DNA from 2 places in the Paenibacillus sp. FSL R5-0623 genome. Region 2 is predicted to be linked to the other one. Evidence: predicted binding sites of a transcription regulator. Region 2 holds the regulator's gene; the other holds the start of a gene.
What was found. The regulator CtsR, encoded in region 2, represses protease genes until heat stress. The targets are predictions, from matches to a motif close to ATGGTCAATAAAGGTCAAACA.
Positions count from the first base shown of each region.

Region 1: clpP (ATP-dependent Clp endopeptidase proteolytic subunit ClpP) is a predicted target of CtsR. The motif match lies at 1,701-1,721, and genes of this name have one in related genera.

Region 1 is NZ_CP150233.1:5,370,087-5,374,066, forward strand. Features, by position in the region: gene clpX (ATP-dependent protease ATP-binding subunit ClpX) at 1-1,005, opposite strand, end outside; gene clpP (ATP-dependent Clp endopeptidase proteolytic subunit ClpP) at 1,018-1,608, opposite strand; gene tig (trigger factor) at 1,988-3,328, opposite strand; gene MKY92_RS23640 (hypothetical protein) at 3,467-3,980, opposite strand, start outside.
Region 2 is NZ_CP150233.1:6,167,910-6,171,889, reverse strand. Features, by position in the region: gene MKY92_RS27140 (GNAT family N-acetyltransferase) at 1-723, shown strand, start outside; gene MKY92_RS27135 (CtsR family transcriptional regulator) at 1,185-1,646, shown strand; gene MKY92_RS27130 (UvrB/UvrC motif-containing protein) at 1,678-2,202, shown strand; gene MKY92_RS27125 (protein arginine kinase) at 2,231-3,301, shown strand; gene clpC (ATP-dependent protease ATP-binding subunit ClpC) at 3,486-3,980, shown strand, end outside.

The DNA of each region.
Region 1 (3,980 bases), 800 kb from region 2:
AAGCAATTTTTGGTACTGTTTGGTAAGCGCGTTTTTTGGTTCCGAAAGAATCCGTACCAACGTATCTTCATCCAGCGGCTCCAAAGTGGAGATGACTGGCAGACGGCCTACAAATTCCGGAATCAGACCAAATTTCAGCAAATCTTCCGGCAATACCATACCCAGGTATTCACCTGGTTTCAGATCTTTTTGCTCAGAAACGGTATTAAAGCCAATGACTTTTTTACCGATCCGGCGTTTGATCATTTGCTCCAGACCATCAAAGGCACCGCCGCAAATGAACAGGATATTCGTTGTATCGATCTGAATGAATTCTTGATGAGGGTGTTTACGACCACCTTGTGGTGGTACAGAAGCCACAGTTCCCTCAAGAATTTTCAAGAGAGCCTGTTGCACACCTTCGCCCGATACATCACGAGTAATGGATGGGTTTTCGGATTTACGCGCTACTTTATCAATCTCATCGATATAAATAATGCCACGCTCTGCTTTTTCCACATCATAATCAGCAGCTTGAATCAGTTTGAGCAGGATGTTCTCCACATCCTCACCTACATAACCCGCTTCTGTTAATGAAGTAGCATCCGCAATAGCAAAAGGAACATTCAAAATTTTTGCCATCGTTTGCGCAAGCAACGTTTTACCAGAACCCGTAGGTCCTAACAGCAAAATGTTACTCTTTGACAGTTCAACGTCTTCAATTTTGCTTTGTGTGTTGATCCGTTTGTAGTGATTATACACCGCAACAGACAATGACTTCTTCGCTTGTTCCTGTCCAATAACATATTGATCCAGGATATTACGAATTTCTTTTGGTTTTGGAATATCTTTGAGGTCTACTTCTTCGTCATGACCGAGTTCTTCCTCAACGATTTCGGTGCAAAGTTCGATACATTCATCACAAATGTACACGCCTGGTCCAGCGACCAGCTTACGCACCTGCTCCTGAGATTTACCGCAAAAAGAGCATTTCAGTTGCCCTTTCTCATCGTTAAATTTAAACATGAAACCACCCCTTTAGGAATTGATCGGTCTACTGAGCACCTGGTCAATAATGCCGTACGTCTTAGCCTCTTCAGCGCTCATGAAGAAGTCACGGTCTGTATCCCGCTCAATTTTCTCAAGAGACTGACCCGTACGATCGACGTATATTTGATTCAGTTTCTGACGTGTTTTAATAATCCATTCTGCGTGTATCTTAATATCCGCAGCCTGTCCTTGAATGCCGCCAAGCGGCTGATGAATCATTACTTCGCTATTTGTCAGCGCATATCTCTTGCCAGGTGCACCGGCTGTCAGCAATAACGAGCCCATGCTTGCTGCCATCCCAACGCAAATGGTAGATACATCCGGCTTGATAAATTGCATCGTATCGTATATACCCATCCCTGCGGTGACAGAACCACCAGGTGAGTTAATGTACAAGCTGATATCCTTCTCAGGATCGTCGGCTGCCAAAAACAAAAGCTGTGCTATGACAAGATTGGCTACATCGTCATCAATCGCACTGGTTAGAAAGATAATGCGATCTTTCAGCAAACGTGAATATATATCGTAAGACCGCTCGCCTCGATTGGTTTGTTCTATAACCATTGGCACCAGACTCATGAGACCAACCTCTTTTCTACATGTAATTAGACATAGGCCACCTGTAAAGCAAACCCAAATTCATTCTAACACTTTCCTGTGACAATGTCATTTTTCACAAGAAGGGTCAGACATCCGTTTGTTTACTTTTTTAGCCTGATCATATTTAACCATGTTTTCTATGTATGTGCAAATTGAAGCCATCCTATGCCGTATTGCCTTTTTTTATTTGCATGAAGTACATAGGTATGTAAAAAGTGTACAGGGATCAATAAAATTAGTGTTCATCCATATAATTACTTCATTTTCTATAAAATGGATGTCATAATTTAAAAATAAGGCACGCAATAATTCACGTGCCTTATCGTTTATTCAACTGACAAGTTGATAACAGCTTGTCTTATTTTCCGTCAGCTTCTGCAACAACTTCTTCAGCTGGAGCTTCAACCGGTTCAACAACTGTGCTGTTCTCAACAAGAACGTCAATCGTTTTACGCAGTTTAACTTCATCGCGAAGGCTGTCCAGGGAACCATTACCTTCGAGGATGCCACGGATCTCATCAGCAGGACGCTTGTAAGATTCAGCCATTTTCTCGAGTTCTTGATTCACTTCTTCGTCAGATACTTCAATGTTTTCCGCTTTACCTACAGCTTCAAGCACCAGGTTGTTGCGAACACGTTTAGAAGCATCTTCTTGCATTTGTCCTCTCAGGTCAGCTTGAGTCTGGCCAGAGAAGCTCAGGAACATTTCAAGGTTCATACCTTGGTTACGCAAACGGTTATCGAAATCACGCATCATGTTTTGTACTTCGCTCTCAACCATTGCAGCAGGAATGTCCACTTCAGCGTTCTCAGCCACTTTTTCTACAACTGCATTTTCTTGTGCAGCTTTGGCTTCGTCAGCTTTACGGGATTCCAATTGTGTTTTCAGGTCAGCTTTGTACTCTTCAAGAGTGTCGAATTCGCTAACATCTTTAGCAAACTCATCATCCAATGCAGGAAGCTGTTTGCGTTTGATTTCGTGAATTTTCACTTTGAATACCGCTTGTTTGCCAGCAAGTTCTGCTGCATGGTAGCTCTCTGGGAAAGTCACTTCTACGTCTTTGAAGTCACCTGTGGACAGACCCACAACTTGTTCTTCAAATCCAGGAATGAATGTGTTGGAACCCAGTTCCAGGGAATAACGCTCAGCTTGTCCACCTTCGAAAGGTACACCATCAACGGAACCGTCGAAGTCGATTACTGCAACGTCGCCGTTAGCAGCGGAACCTTCATCGATTACAACGAGTTCAGCGTGACGTTGTTGAAGACGCTCAAGTTCTTCAGTCACTTCTGCTTCAGTTACTTCACCTTTTGCTACAGCAACTTCGATTCCTTTGTACTCACCAAGAGTAACTTCAGGTTTCACAGTTACTTTTGCTTTGAACTTGAAAGTTTGTCCTTTAGCGAATTGTTCAACATCTACGTCAGGACGATCAACCGGGAAGATATCCGTTTGGTCGATTGCTTCTGTATAAGCTTCAGGAAGCAAAATGTCAATTGCTTCTTGATAAAGGCTCTCTACACCAAAACGTGCTTCGAAGATGGAACGTGGTACTTTACCTTTACGGAATCCAGGTACGTTTGCTTGTTTAACCACTTTATTAAAAGCTTTGTCGAGTGCTGCAGTTACACGATCTGCATCCACTTCAACCTCAAGAACCCCAAGGTTCTTCTCTATCTTTTCCCAAGTTGCTTTCATTGTATACTTTCCCCTCCAAAATTCACATGTTCACGTAGGCAATCACGTACAAAATAACCATTTTAGTATAAACAAGATTAGATTCTTTTTCAAGGGGAATCCCTTGATACGGTTTAAGGAAAACGTTTCCGGCCTCTATTAACCATCCAATCCGGCAGATACAAACTGCTTCATGGAACGATAAGCCTGCTCCAGCCGAAAGCGCATTGCCCCTGTCACAGCATACATTGAGCGAGTATTTTCCTCATCATGCGAGCCACCCAGACTGTCTGCAACGGTCATATGTAGAGCTGCTGCCCATATATCTGTCATGGAATCATTTTCTTCCAACATGGATACATAATCACGAGTTCCATACACGGCCATGACATATTGTATCCATAACTCCTGAGCAAAATAAAAGAGCGTAGGTTCATGAACCTCCGTCTGATCTGCCACTCGTTCCAAAATCTGAACGATCTGGAGCGGGAATTCCTCTGGTTTAAGAGGCACGGTATCAATCTCGACTTCAACCTGCTCTTCGCCTCTCGTAAACAGGATCATACCTTGAACGCCTCGGCGACGCAAGGTTTGCAGCACCCGAAATTGAAGCAGAGGGTGAAGCGACTTCTCTTTTAACCAACTCGTAAGTGCCTCATCAATCTTCGGCAGA
Region 2 (3,980 bases):
CGTGGGGATCCGGGCCTAAGCATATTAAAGGAAGTATACAGTGCTTATGCTGAGCGTTATAACGGAACTCTGGTTCGGGATGATGCAAGGTGGGAGAATTCAGTTCTTGTTAATGGGACCAGCCAGAAGGCTGTATATTACGATGAAGCTGATGCAGCACAAGGTTATCTTTTATATGAGGTTAAGGAAAATAAATTTACCATTAAAGAGATCATCTATCTGAATGAAGAGGCGAGGCAAGGGCTGTGGACCTTCATTGCCAACCATGATTCCATGATCCAGGAAGTAACGTTGCAGGCGCCTGCCAGTGATACGCTTGCCTTCCAATTGGATAACCCACGGATTCAGCAGGAGATTGTACCTTATTTTATGGCGCGTATCGTTAGTGTAGAGCAGTTTATATCCCAGTATCCATTTGCAAGCCAGGACTCACCGGTGCAGATTGTTCTTCAGGTAGAAGATGCCCACGCTCCATGGAATGAAGGGGTATGGCAATTAAACGTGGCAATGAACGGGACAGCGTCCATATGGAAAACATCGGAGCCAATTACTGATGATCAGATCATTAAGGTGGATATTCAATCCCTTACCGCGGTCCTGATGGGATATCGCAGACCAACGGAAATGGCGCGAATCGGAAGAATTCACGGACCGAACACAGCAATCAAGGCTTTGGAACAAGCGATTCCTGAACGGGAAACCTATTTGCTCGATTTCTTCTGATGACTATTCCCACTGCTCCATTTAACCTGATTAGCTTATATAGAAATACGGCGTGATTGAAAGACAAATGGACTTCTCCAGCAATTTTGGAGAGGTTTTTTTGTGTCCGGGGAATATTTCGTGTAAAATCGTAAAAAATGAATAGTGACCCCACTTGGCAAAACCACAAAATATGCTATAATGGTTATAAAGTCAAAGAAAGTCAAAGTCAACTAAAGGTTTAATACTTAAGTAGCTTTCTTTCTACAATCTGATGCATGATCGCCAATATACGGGATTCACTTCATCGGAGGATCAAGGGAATATTAAAGGACCTTCGTGCTTCCTTCGCTCTCCTATTGACACCTGTGGAAGCAAGATTCGCTGTTTCCCTGATTGGTTAAATGGGTAGAGAAGGTGTACTCTGTGGGGGCGTGTGGGTCCTTATTGACTTAACGTTTCAGACAGTGGAGGATGATTGGATGCGTAATATCTCTGATATTATCGAACGATATCTGAAGAGTATTTTGCATGAAAGTCCCGAAGGAATGGTTGAAATTCAGCGTAATGATCTGGCAGATCAATTCTCATGTGTACCTTCCCAGATCAATTATGTCATCAGCACACGTTTTACACTCGAGAAGGGATACCTGGTAGAGAGTAAACGCGGCGGTGGTGGTTATGTTCGCATACAGCGCATTGAATTACCGGCCCAATCAGCTCTGCATAATCATTTGCACCATAGTATTGGTGAAGAGATCGGGCAGACAGCTGCCGAAGGTCTGATCTATCAATTGGAAGAAGCGCGCTTCTTGAGCAAGCGGGAAGCCGGGTTGATGCGAGCTGCTGTATCTAGAGAGGTTATATTGGTCAAACTTCCTTACCGGGATCAAATTCGTGCCAGAATGTTGAAGGCGATGTTAATATCTTTGCTCGGTAAATGAAAACTATCGGGGTCAAAGGAGGTACATCAATATGCTGTGCCAAGAATGCAATAAACGTCCGGCGACACTTCATTTTACGAAGATCGTAAATGGAGAGAAGACGGAATTCCATATTTGTGAGTCATGTGCCCGTGAAAAAGGGGAAATGATCCCTGGAACAGCAGGTGGGTTTTCCATTCACAACTTGTTGTCCGGATTGCTTGATTTTGATCCAGCCGGCAAAAGTGGATCGGCAGGAACACCACCTGCAAAAGCTCTTCAATGTGAAGAGTGTGGTATGACGTACGCACAATTTAGTAAGATAGGCCGGTTCGGCTGCAGTTCATGTTATAAATATTTTGACAGTCGTCTGGATCCTTTGTTCAAGCGGGTTCATGGTAATACGTCCCATGTAGGAAAAGTGCCTGCACGAGCTGGTGGTCGCATCAAGGTGAAACGGCAAATTGCTGATCTGAAGCGTGAGCTCCAAGAGAGCATCGCACAAGAGGAATTTGAAGAGGCGGCTCAGATCCGTGACCAGATCAGAGGACTTGAAAAAGGAATAGCTCAGGAGTAAAGTTTGTCATGAGTAGGAGGGATGCGTAATGCCTAATCTGCGCTTTACAGAGAAGGCGCTCAGCGACTGGATGCGCAGTGATGCGGCTGATTCCGAAATTGTCATTAGCAGCCGTGTCCGGATTGCACGCAACCTTCAGCATGTTCCGTTTCCGATGCTGGCTTCCAATGAGCAATCGGAAGAGGTGCTGAATAAGCTGAGCGAAGTACTTCAATACGATGACGTTCATGCCTTTGGGGATTTTCATACGTTGGATCTGATCGATATTGACGAACTCGACAAACGGGTGCTGGTGGAGAAACATCTCATCAGTCCAAGTCTTGCGAATGAATCCAGGAATGGTGCGGTTATTCTCAGTGAGGATGAGTCGGTCAGTATTATGATTAACGAAGAGGATCATCTTCGTATCCAGTGCCTCTATCCGGGGTTCCAGGTGAAAGAAGCCTGGGAGAAAGCTTCCGCAATAGATGATGCTTTTGAAGCGCACGTGGACTATGCTTTTGATGATCGCAGAGGATACTTAACCAGCTGTCCTACCAATGTAGGTACAGGTGTCAGAGCATCGGTTATGATGCACTTGCCTGCCCTGGTGATGACACAACAGATTGGCCGTATTCTAACCGCAGTTTCCCAAGTGGGATTGACGGTAAGAGGAATATACGGTGAAGGTAGCGAGGCGATGGGTAACCTGTTCCAGATCTCGAACCAGATTACATTGGGACAGACCGAACAGGAAGTCATCGAGAACCTGCATGGTGTTGTATTACAGATGATAGGTCATGAGCGTACAGCCAGAGAACGGTTAATTACCGACTCCAGACTTCGGATTACGGATCGTGTCATGCGCTCTTACGGCATATTGTCTCATGCAGCTATTGTTGATTCCAAGGAAGCTGCACAGCGCTTATCGGATGTACGCCTTGGCGTGGATCTCGGTTTGTTGGATGGACTGTCCATTACGGTAATGAATGAGTTGAATGTGATGACACAGCCGGGATTCTTGCAGAAAACGTTCGGGGAAGATATGCGCACAGATGAGCGTGACATCTACCGTGCTCAGTTGATTCGTGATACGATCAAGGCAGCGAAGCAGTCCTAGTTTAGCCTGATATTGTATTGAATTAAGGTTTCATGCCGCATTGCGGCTTTTATATAATAAGGCATCTACAAATGCCAAATGACTTTATTCGCAGCACGGCTGCAAACAAAAATGATATGAAGAATACGACGGTTATTTCATTACATGACCTCGTTTTATCCAAAACCATGGAGGTGCAGGAGATATGATGTTTGGAAGATTTACGGAACGGGCCCAAAAGGTGCTCGCACTCGCGCAGGAAGAAGCTGTCCGTCTCGGTCATAATAACATCGGTACTGAGCATATTTTGCTCGGCCTCATTCGTGAAGGCGAAGGCATCGCAGCCAAAGCACTGATCGGCCTGGGACTCGGATTGGAAAAAATTCAGGATGAAGTAGAAACGCTGATTGGCCGTGGCCAAGAGCAACCTACCAACATTGCATATACGCCACGTGCGAAAAAAGTAATTGAACTGTCTATGGATGAAGCTCGTAAATTGGGCCACACTTATGTAGGCACAGAGCATATCCTGCTCGGATTGATTCGTGAAGGCGAGGGTGTTGCAGCACGTGTGCTCAATAACCTGGGGATCAGCCTGAACAAAGCACGTCAACAAGTGCTGCAGTTGCTTGGCAGCAGTGAAGCTGTATCCAGTCATAATGGAACACCTGCCAATGTCAGCACACCAACACTGGACAGT